2 regions of the Streptomyces lusitanus genome follow, and region 1 is predicted to be linked to the other one. Evidence: predicted binding sites of a transcription regulator. Region 1 holds the regulator's gene; the other holds the start of a gene.
The links. The regulator HspR, encoded in region 1, represses chaperone genes until heat shock. The targets are predictions, from matches to a motif close to TTGAGNNNNNNNNNCTCAA.
Positions count from the first base shown of each region.

Region 2: the regulator HspR is predicted to act here: its motif matches at 1,670-1,688, upstream of lon (endopeptidase La).

Region 1 covers NZ_JBHRWL010000033.1:77,698-82,112, reverse strand. The annotation lists gene grpE (nucleotide exchange factor GrpE) at 1-390, shown strand, start outside; gene dnaJ (molecular chaperone DnaJ) at 427-1,599, shown strand; gene ACFOSY_RS32225 (heat shock protein transcriptional repressor HspR) at 1,604-2,056, shown strand; gene ACFOSY_RS32220 (sugar ABC transporter substrate-binding protein) at 2,329-3,435, shown strand; gene ACFOSY_RS32215 (helix-turn-helix transcriptional regulator) at 3,566-4,415, shown strand, end outside.
Region 2 covers NZ_JBHRWL010000002.1:578,440-582,854, reverse strand. The annotation lists gene lon (endopeptidase La) at 1-1,647, opposite strand, end outside; gene ACFOSY_RS04100 (spermidine synthase) at 1,798-2,487, shown strand; gene ACFOSY_RS04095 (response regulator transcription factor) at 2,613-3,353, shown strand; gene ACFOSY_RS04090 (sensor histidine kinase) at 3,350-4,415, shown strand, end outside.

The sequences.
Region 1 (4,415 bases):
AATCTCCTGACCGAACTGCTCCCGGTGCTGGACGACATCGGCCGCGCGCGGGAGCACGGCGAGCTGGTCGGCGGCTTCAAGTCGGTCGCGGAGTCGCTGGAGACCACGGCGGCCAAGCTGGGCCTCCAGCAGTTCGGCAAGGAGGGCGAGCCCTTCGACCCGACGATCCACGAGGCCCTGATGCACTCCTACGCGCCGGACGTCACCGAGACGACGTGCGTGGCGATTCTCCAGCCGGGGTACCGCATCGGCGAGCGCACCATCCGCCCCGCGCGGGTGGCCGTCGCCGAGCCGCAGCCCGGCGCGCAGACGGTGAAGCCGGCCGAGGAGAGCACCGAGGCGCAGGCCGACGCGGAGAACAAGGAGAGCGGTGGCCCGGAGGAGGGCTGACGTAAGAGCTGACGCAGGGAAGGAGGGACGTCGGGGATGAGCACCAAGGACTTCATCGAGAAGGACTACTACAAGGTCCTCGGCGTCCCCAAGGACGCCACCGAGGCCGAGATCAAGAAGGCGTACCGGAAGCTCGCCCGCGAGTTCCACCCGGACGCCAACAAGGGGAACGCCAAGGCGGAGGAGCGGTTCAAGGAGATCTCCGAGGCGAACGACGTCCTCGGCGACCCCAAGAAGCGCAAGGAGTACGACGAGGCGCGCGCGCTGTTCGGCAACGGCGGTTTCCGTCCGGGGCCGGGCGCGGGCGGCGGCTCGTTCAACTTCGACCTGGGTGACCTCTTCGGGGGTCAGGCCGGCGGCCAGGGCGGCTTCGGCGGCGGGCTCGGTGACGTCTTCGGGGGCCTGTTCAACCGGGGCGGCCCGGGCGCCGGCACGCGCACCCAGCCGCGCCGGGGCCAGGACATCGAGTCCGAGGTGACGCTCAGCTTCACCGAGGCGATCGAGGGCGCGACGGTCCCGCTGCGGATGTCGTCGCAGTCGCCCTGCAAGGCCTGTTCGGGCACCGGCGACAAGAACGGCACGCCGCGTGTGTGCCCGACCTGCGTCGGCACCGGCCAGGTGGCGCGGGGCTCCGGCGGCGGCTTCTCGCTGACCGACCCCTGCCCGGACTGCAAGGGCCGCGGTCTGATCGCGGAGGAGCCCTGCGAGGTCTGCAAGGGCAGCGGCCGGGCCAAGTCCTCGCGGACGATGCAGGTGCGCATCCCCGCGGGGGTCAGCGACGGCCAGCGGATCCGGCTGCGCGGCAAGGGCGCGCCCGGTGAGCGGGGCGGCCCCGCGGGCGACCTGTACGTCGTCGTGCACGTCGGCGCCCACCCGGTGTTCGGCCGCAAGGACGACAACCTGACGGTCACGGTGCCGGTGACGTATCCCGAGGCGGCCCTCGGGGGCGAGATCCGGGTCCCGACGCTGGGCGGTCCGCCGGTGACGCTGAAGCTGCCGCCGGGCACACCCAACGGGCGCACCCTGCGGGCGCGCGGCAAGGGAGCGGTCCGCAAGGACGGCACGCGCGGCGATCTGCTGGTCACCGTCGAGGTGAGTGTTCCCAAGGACCTGACGGGGAAGGCTCGTGACGCCCTGGAGGCGTATCGCGAGGCGACCGCGGACCAGGATCCGCGGGCGGAGCTGTTCCAGGCCGCGAAGGGAGCTTGATGCGATGGACGGCCGTCGACGCAACCCGTACGAACTGACCCAGGACACCCCGGTCTACGTCATCTCGGTGGCGGCCCAGCTCTCCGGCCTGCACCCGCAGACGCTGCGTCAGTACGACCGTCTGGGGCTCGTGTCGCCGGACCGTACGGCGGGCCGGGGCCGGCGTTACTCGGCCCGTGACATCGAACTGCTCCGTCAGGTGCAGCAGTTGTCGCAGGACGAGGGCATCAACCTGGCCGGAATCAAGCGCATCATCGAACTGGAGAACCAGGTCGCCGCCCTCCAGGCCCGTGTGGCCGAACTGGAGGACGCGCTCGACGGCGCGGCGGCGGCCATGCGGCAGCGCGAGGCCGCCGTGCACGCCTCGTACCGCCGTGACCTGGTGCCTTATCAGGAGGTGCAGCAGACCAGCGCGCTGGTGGTCTGGCGCCCCAAGCGCCAGCAGCAGTCCGACTGACCGCGCGCGACGCCGGGAAGGGCCCGTGGGTTCGCAGAACCCACGGGCCCCTTGGCTTATGTACGACCACACCTGTGGCTATGGTATGCCTGCGTGTCCAGGTGATCCCCGCGGCGTGTCCGCGAGACTTTCACGAGTTCAGCGCTCCGTGTCGTGTTCATCTCGTTAAGTGGCTGCCTCTTGACTCGATGGACGCCGAAGCGTTGTCTTTTCAGTCACATGGGCCGCAAAGCTGTGCCCACGTCCAAAACGCACCTGAAGTGAGCCCTCGCATGCGTCGTATCGCCATATCCGTGGCCGCCGTCTCCATGTCCGTCACGCTCGCCGGCTGCGGCATGCTCGACGCGACGGGCAGCAGCGACGACGCGAGCCCCGCCAAGGGTGACGACATCACGGTGGGCCTGCTCCTCCCGGAGAAGGCCAACACGCGCTACGAGCAGTTCGACTACCCCATCTTCAAGAAGAAGGTGGAGTCGCTCACCGACAACAAGGGCAAGGTCGAGTACGCCAACGCCGAGGCGGACGCGGACAAGCAGGCCGGCCAGATGCAGCGCATGATCGAGAACAAGGTCGACGTCATCGTGCTGGACGCGGTGGACGCGCACGGCATCGCGGAGAGCGTCGCCAAGGCCAAGGACGCCGGCATCCCGGTCATCGCCTACGACCGGCTCGCCGAGGGCCCGATCGACGCGTACATCTCCTTCGACAACGCCCTCGTGGGCGAGGTGCAGGGGCGCTCCCTGCTGGAGGCGCTCGGCGGTGACCTGAGCATCACCGACAAGATCGTGATGATGAACGGCTCGTCCACCGACCCCAACGCCAAGCAGTTCAAGGCCGGCGCGCTGTCCGAGCTCAAGGGCAAGGTCACCATCGCCAAGTCCTTCGACACCAAGGACTGGGACCCCAAGAACGCCGAGAAGAACATGGCCGAGGCGATCGACGAGATCGGCCTGGACAACATCGAGGCGGTCTACTCCGCCAACGACGGCATGGCGGGCGGCATCGTCAAGGCGCTGCGCGCCGCCGGCGAGACCAAGCTGCCGCCCATCACCGGCCAGGACGCCGAACTCTCCGCGGTGCAGCGGATCGTGACCGGCGAGCAGTACATGAGCGTCTACAAGTCCTACCCGGAAGAGGCCGAGAACGCCGCCGAGATGGCCGTGGCGCGGGTCCAGGGCCGGGACATCCAGTTCGACGCGCTCACCCGGGACCGCGTCGACAGCCCCACCGACCAGGACATTCCGGCGCAGCTGGTGCCGGTGGTCGCGCTCACCCAGGACAACATCGAGGACACCGTCATCGCCGACGGCTTCTTCCAGGTGTCCGACATCTGCACCGCCGAGTTCAAGGACGCGTGCGCGGAGATCAACCTCAAGTAGGCCCCGTACGAATTCGGCCACCGGCCGGTCCTGGAGGCCGGCGCGGTGGTCCGCCCCGTGTTGCACAGCAGGTTCCGGCCGCGCATAGTTGCGGCTGCGGAAGGACGCTGAACCGGGGGTGGGATGGGCGATGGCCGGGCACGGGGCGGACGAGCATCCGCACGGTGCTGACCGACTGTGCGAGGCCGGGGACCGCGTGTACTCCCGGGCCGTACGGCGCGGACGGCTGCCGCGCCGGGAGGCCGAGCGGGTGCCCTGCCTGCTGGAGCTGGCCCTGCTGCACCCCGACCCGGACGACATGGACTGGCTGGTCCCCACCTCCCCGCAGGAGGTCATGACCCGGCTGCTGCGCGGCATGTACGACGAGGTGAGTGCCAGTCAGCGCCGGGTCGGCTCGGCGGTCGCCGCCTTCGAGTGGTACGCCGGTCTCGGCCGCCAGGTGCCGGCCCCGGGGGCGTCGGCGGAGGGCCCGGCGATCCGTGTGCTGGACGGACTGGCCCGGATCCAGGCCGCGATGGACGAGGCGACGCAGGCCTGCACCAGCGAGGTGCTCACCGTGCAGCCCGGCGGCATCCGGCGCGAGGCCGAACTGTCCGAGGGCCTGCACCGGGCGATGGCGCTGCGCGGGCGGGGCGTGCGGATGCGGGACCTCTACACCCATGTCGCCCGGCACGGGCACGGGCTGCTCAGCTATCTGGAGCTGATGGGCGACGCGGTGGAGGCGCGCACGCTGGACGAGGTCGTGGAGCGGCTCATCCTCTTCGACCGCACGGTCGCCTTCATCCCCGCCAACGCCGAGCGCACGATGGCGCTGGAGCTGCGCCACCCGGCGCTGGTGGAGTACCTGGGCACGGTCTTCGAGCGGCTGTGGCGGCTCGCCATCCCGCTGACCGCCCCGCTCCCGGACACCGGCATCGAGGGCATCTCGCACCGCGAGCAGTCCATCGCCGCGCTCCTCGCGGAGGGCCACCAGGACGCGG
Region 2 (4,415 bases), on a different contig from region 1:
CGCCTCGCGCGTGTACTCGCCCGCCAGCTTGCGCAGCGCGCCCTCGTCGATCGTCACCTCGTCCTTGTCCAGTCCGGCGCGCTCCAGCTGGCGCGGGAGCAGGTGGTCGCGGGCGATGACGACCTTCTCGTCCTCGGTGTAACCGTCGAGGCGGACCAGCTCCATGCGGTCGAGCAGGGCCTCCGGGATGGCCTCCAGGACGTTGGCCGTGGCGAGGAACACCACGTCGGACAGGTCGAGCTCGACCTCCAGGTAGTGGTCCCGGAAGGTGTGGTTCTGCGCCGGGTCGAGGACCTCCAGCAGAGCCGCGGCCGGGTCGCCGCGGAAGTCGGAGCCGACCTTGTCGATCTCGTCGAGCAGGACGACCGGGTTCATGGACCCCGCCTCCTTGATCGCCCGCACGATCCGGCCGGGCAGCGCGCCGACGTAGGTGCGGCGGTGGCCGCGGATCTCCGCCTCGTCGCGGACGCCGCCGAGGGCGACGCGGACGAACTTGCGGCCCATCGCGTGGGCGACGGACTCGCCGAGCGAGGTCTTGCCGACGCCGGGCGGGCCGACCAGGGCCAGTACGGCGCCGCCGCGCCGGCCGCCGACGACGCCGAGGCCCCGGTCGTTGCGGCGCTTGCGGACCGCCAGGTACTCGGTGATGCGCTCCTTCACGTCCTCCAGGCCCGCGTGCTCGGCGTCGAGGACCGCCTGGGCGCCCTGGATGTCGTAGGAGTCCTCGGTGCGCTCGTTCCACGGCATCTCCAGGACCGTGTCGAGCCAGGTGCGGATCCAGGAGCCCTCCGGGGACTGGTCGGAGGAGCGCTCCAGCTTGTCGACCTCCTTGAGCGCGGCCTCGCGGACCTTCTCGGGCAGGTCGGCGGCCTCGACGCGGGCGCGGTAGTCGTCGGACTCCTCACCGTCCTGCTCGCCGTTGAGCTCGCGCAGCTCCTTGCGGACGGCTTCGAGCTGGCGGCGGAGCAGGAACTCGCGCTGCTGCTTGTCGACGCCTTCCTGGACGTCCTTGGCGATGGTCTCGGCGACGTCCTGCTCGGCGAGGTGGTCGCGCAGCTGCTGGGTGGCGAGCTTGAGCCGGGCCACCGGGTCGGTGGTCTCCAGCAGGGCGGTCTTCTGTTCGGTGGTGAGGAACGGCGAGTAACCGGAGTTGTCGGCGAGCGCGGAGACGTCGTCGATGGCCTGGACGCGGTCGACGACCTGCCAGGCGCCGCGCTTGCGCAGCCATGCGGTGGCGAGCGCCTTGTACTCCTTGACGAGTTCGGTTACGTGCCCCGGCAGCGGCTCGGGCACGGTCTCGTCGATGCGGGTGCCCTCCACCCACAGCGCCGCGCCCGGCCCGGTGGTGCCGGCGCCGATGCGCACGCGGCCCCGGCCGCGGATCAGGGCGCCCGGGTCGCCGTCGGCCAGCCGGCCGACCTGCTCGACGGTGCCCAGCACACCGGTCCCGGCGTAGGTGCCGTCGACGCGTGGCACGAGGAGCACCTTGGGCTTGCCCGGTTCGTCACGGGCGGCGGCCTGGGCGGCTTCCACCGCCGCCCGCACCTCGGAGTCGCTCAGATCCAGCGGAACCACCATCCCGGGCAGGACGACCTCGTCGTCGAGCGGCAGCACGGGCAGGGCGAGCGGTGTGGACTCAGCAGCCATGATCTCCCCTTCGGCAGTCAAGTTGAGCTATGTCGGCTCAATGCAGGGGAGCCGCCGAATGTTCCCCGGGCGGCGTTCGCTCTCAGCGATCACCGGGGCGGGCTTCGCGACCCCGGATCACCGCGCGGGGGGACCTGCCAGGATGAACGCATGTCCACCCCGTACGACATTCCCGAAGCTCCCGAAGTCCTGGACCGCCGCGAGGGCCCGTACGGCGAGGTCGTGCTGCGCAGGCACGGCCGGCTGCTCCAGATCATCGCCAACGGCTGCTTCCTGATGGACACCTCCGACGGGCGCTCCGAGCGGCTGCTCGTGGACGCGGCCCTGGCCGCCCTGGACCCGGCCGTGGCGGACCCGTCGGTGCTGATCGGCGGGCTGGGCGTCGGCTTCTCCCTGGCGCACGCGGCCGGGCAGGCGCGGTGGGGACGGATCACGGTCGTGGAGCGGGAGCCCGCGATCATCGGGTGGCACCGCACGGGCCCGCTGGCCGAGCTCTCCGGCGCGGCGCTCGCCGATCCCCGGACGGAGATCGTCGAGCAAGACCTGATCACCTACGTCAATGAGACATCCGACACATTCGACGCGCTGTGTCTCGACATCGACAACGGGCCCGACTGGACCGTCGACGAGGGCAACGAGGGGCTTTATGCGCCGGACGGACTCGCGGCGTGTGCAAGGGTGTTGAGGCCGCGCGGGATCCTCGCGGTATGGTCCGCCAAGCCCTCACCGGAATTCGAGGGAACCTTGCGGAATGCCGGGTTCCGGCAGGTGCGTACCGAAGAGATCCCCGTTGCCCGGGGCGTTCCGGACGTCGTGCACATCGGCGTCCGCCCTGGATAGCAAACCCGTGGTGAATCCCCGTACGCTGCTGCCCTGACGCGGATCATTCAAGCGTCAATCGCAGTGATGCGCAGACGACGGATCACCCCACGGATTCCGGAAAAAGCACACCTCAGGGGCGGGCGATGGAGCAGACACACACCTCCCACAACGGCACGGCGACGACCACCCCCGGCGCGCAGCGCAGGGTCCTGGTGGTCGAGGACGACGCGACGATCGTGGACGCCATCGCGACCCGCCTGCGTGCCGAGGGATTCCTGGTGCAAACGGCGGGCGACGGCCCGTCCGCGGTGGACACGGCGGAGGCCTGGCAGCCCGACCTGCTGATCCTCGACGTCATGCTGCCCGGCTTCGACGGCCTGGAGGTCTGCCGGCGCGTGCAGGCCCAGCGGCCGGTGCCGGTGCTGATGCTCACCGCGCGCGACGACGAGACCGACATGCTGGTGGGCCTCGGCGTCGGCGCCGACGACTACATGACCAAGCCGTTCTCCATGCGGGAGCTGGCGGCCCGGGTGCACGTGCTGCTGCGCCGCATGGAGCGCGCGGCCCTCGCGGCCACCACCCCGCGCAGCGGCATCCTGCGCCTGGGCGAGCTGGAGATCGACCACGCCCAGCGCCGGGTGCGCGTGCGCAGCGAGGACGTCCATCTGACGCCCACCGAGTTCGACCTGCTGGTGTGCCTGGCCAACACGCCGCGCGCGGTGCTCTCCCGCGAGCAGCTGCTGGCCGAGGTCTGGGACTGGGCGGACGCCTCCGGCACCCGGACCGTGGACAGCCACATCAAGGCGCTGCGCCGGAAGATCGGCGCCGAGCGCATCCGCACCGTGCACGGCGTGGGCTACGCCCTGGAGACGCCGACGCCATGAGCGGGGGTCCGGCGGGACGCGGACAGCGGAGGAAGCAGCCCTGGGGCGGTGTGCGCCCCTTCTCGATCAAGACCAAGCTGGGCGCGCTGGTCGTCGTCTCGGTGCTGATCACCACCGGGCTGTCGGTGATCGCGGTGCACACCAAGACGGAGCTGCGCTTCATCACGGTCTTCTCGATGATCGCCACGCTGCTGATCACGCAGTTCGTGGCGCACTCCCTCACCGCCCCGCTGGACGACATGAACGCCGTCGCGCGGTCCATCTCGCACGGCGACTACACCCGCCGCGTCCGCGAGAGCCGCCGCGACGAGCTGGGCGACCTGGCGCAGACGATCAACGTCATGGCCGACGAGCTGGAGGCGCAGGACAGCCAGCGCAAGGAGCTGGTGGCCAACGTCTCGCACGAGCTGCGCACGCCCATCGCGGGGCTGCGCGCGGTGCTGGAGAACATCGTCGACGGCGTGACCCGGGCCGACCCCGAGACGATGCGCACGGCCCTGAAGCAGACCGAGCGGCTCGGCCGCCTGGTGGAGACCCTGCTGGACCTCTCGCGCCTCGACAACGGCGTGGTCCCGCTGAAGAAGCGCCGCTTCGAGGTGTGGCCGTATCTGTCGGGCGTGCTGAAGGAGGCCAACATGGTGGCCTCCGCCCGGGCGAGCATGACCTCCGGCTCCGGCAGTCACACCCGTACGGACGTGCATCTGCACCTCGACGTCTCGCCGCCCGAGCTGGTGGCGCACGCCGACCCCGAGCGGATCCACCAGGTGGTCGCCAACCTGATCGACAACGCGGTCAAGCACAGCCCGCCGCACGGCAGGGTGACCGTGCGGGCCCGTCAGGGCGCCGAGCCGGAGTCGCTGGAGCTGGAGGTGCTGGACGAGGGTCCGGGCATCCCGCGCACCGAGTGGCACCGGGTCTTCGAGCGGTTCAACCGCGGCAGCGTCAACCGGCCGCACGGTCCCGGCAGCGACGGCGGCACCGGACTGGGGCTGGCCATCGCCCGCTGGGCCGTGGATCTGCACGGCGGCCGGATCGGGGTGGCGGAATCCGAGCGCGGTTGCC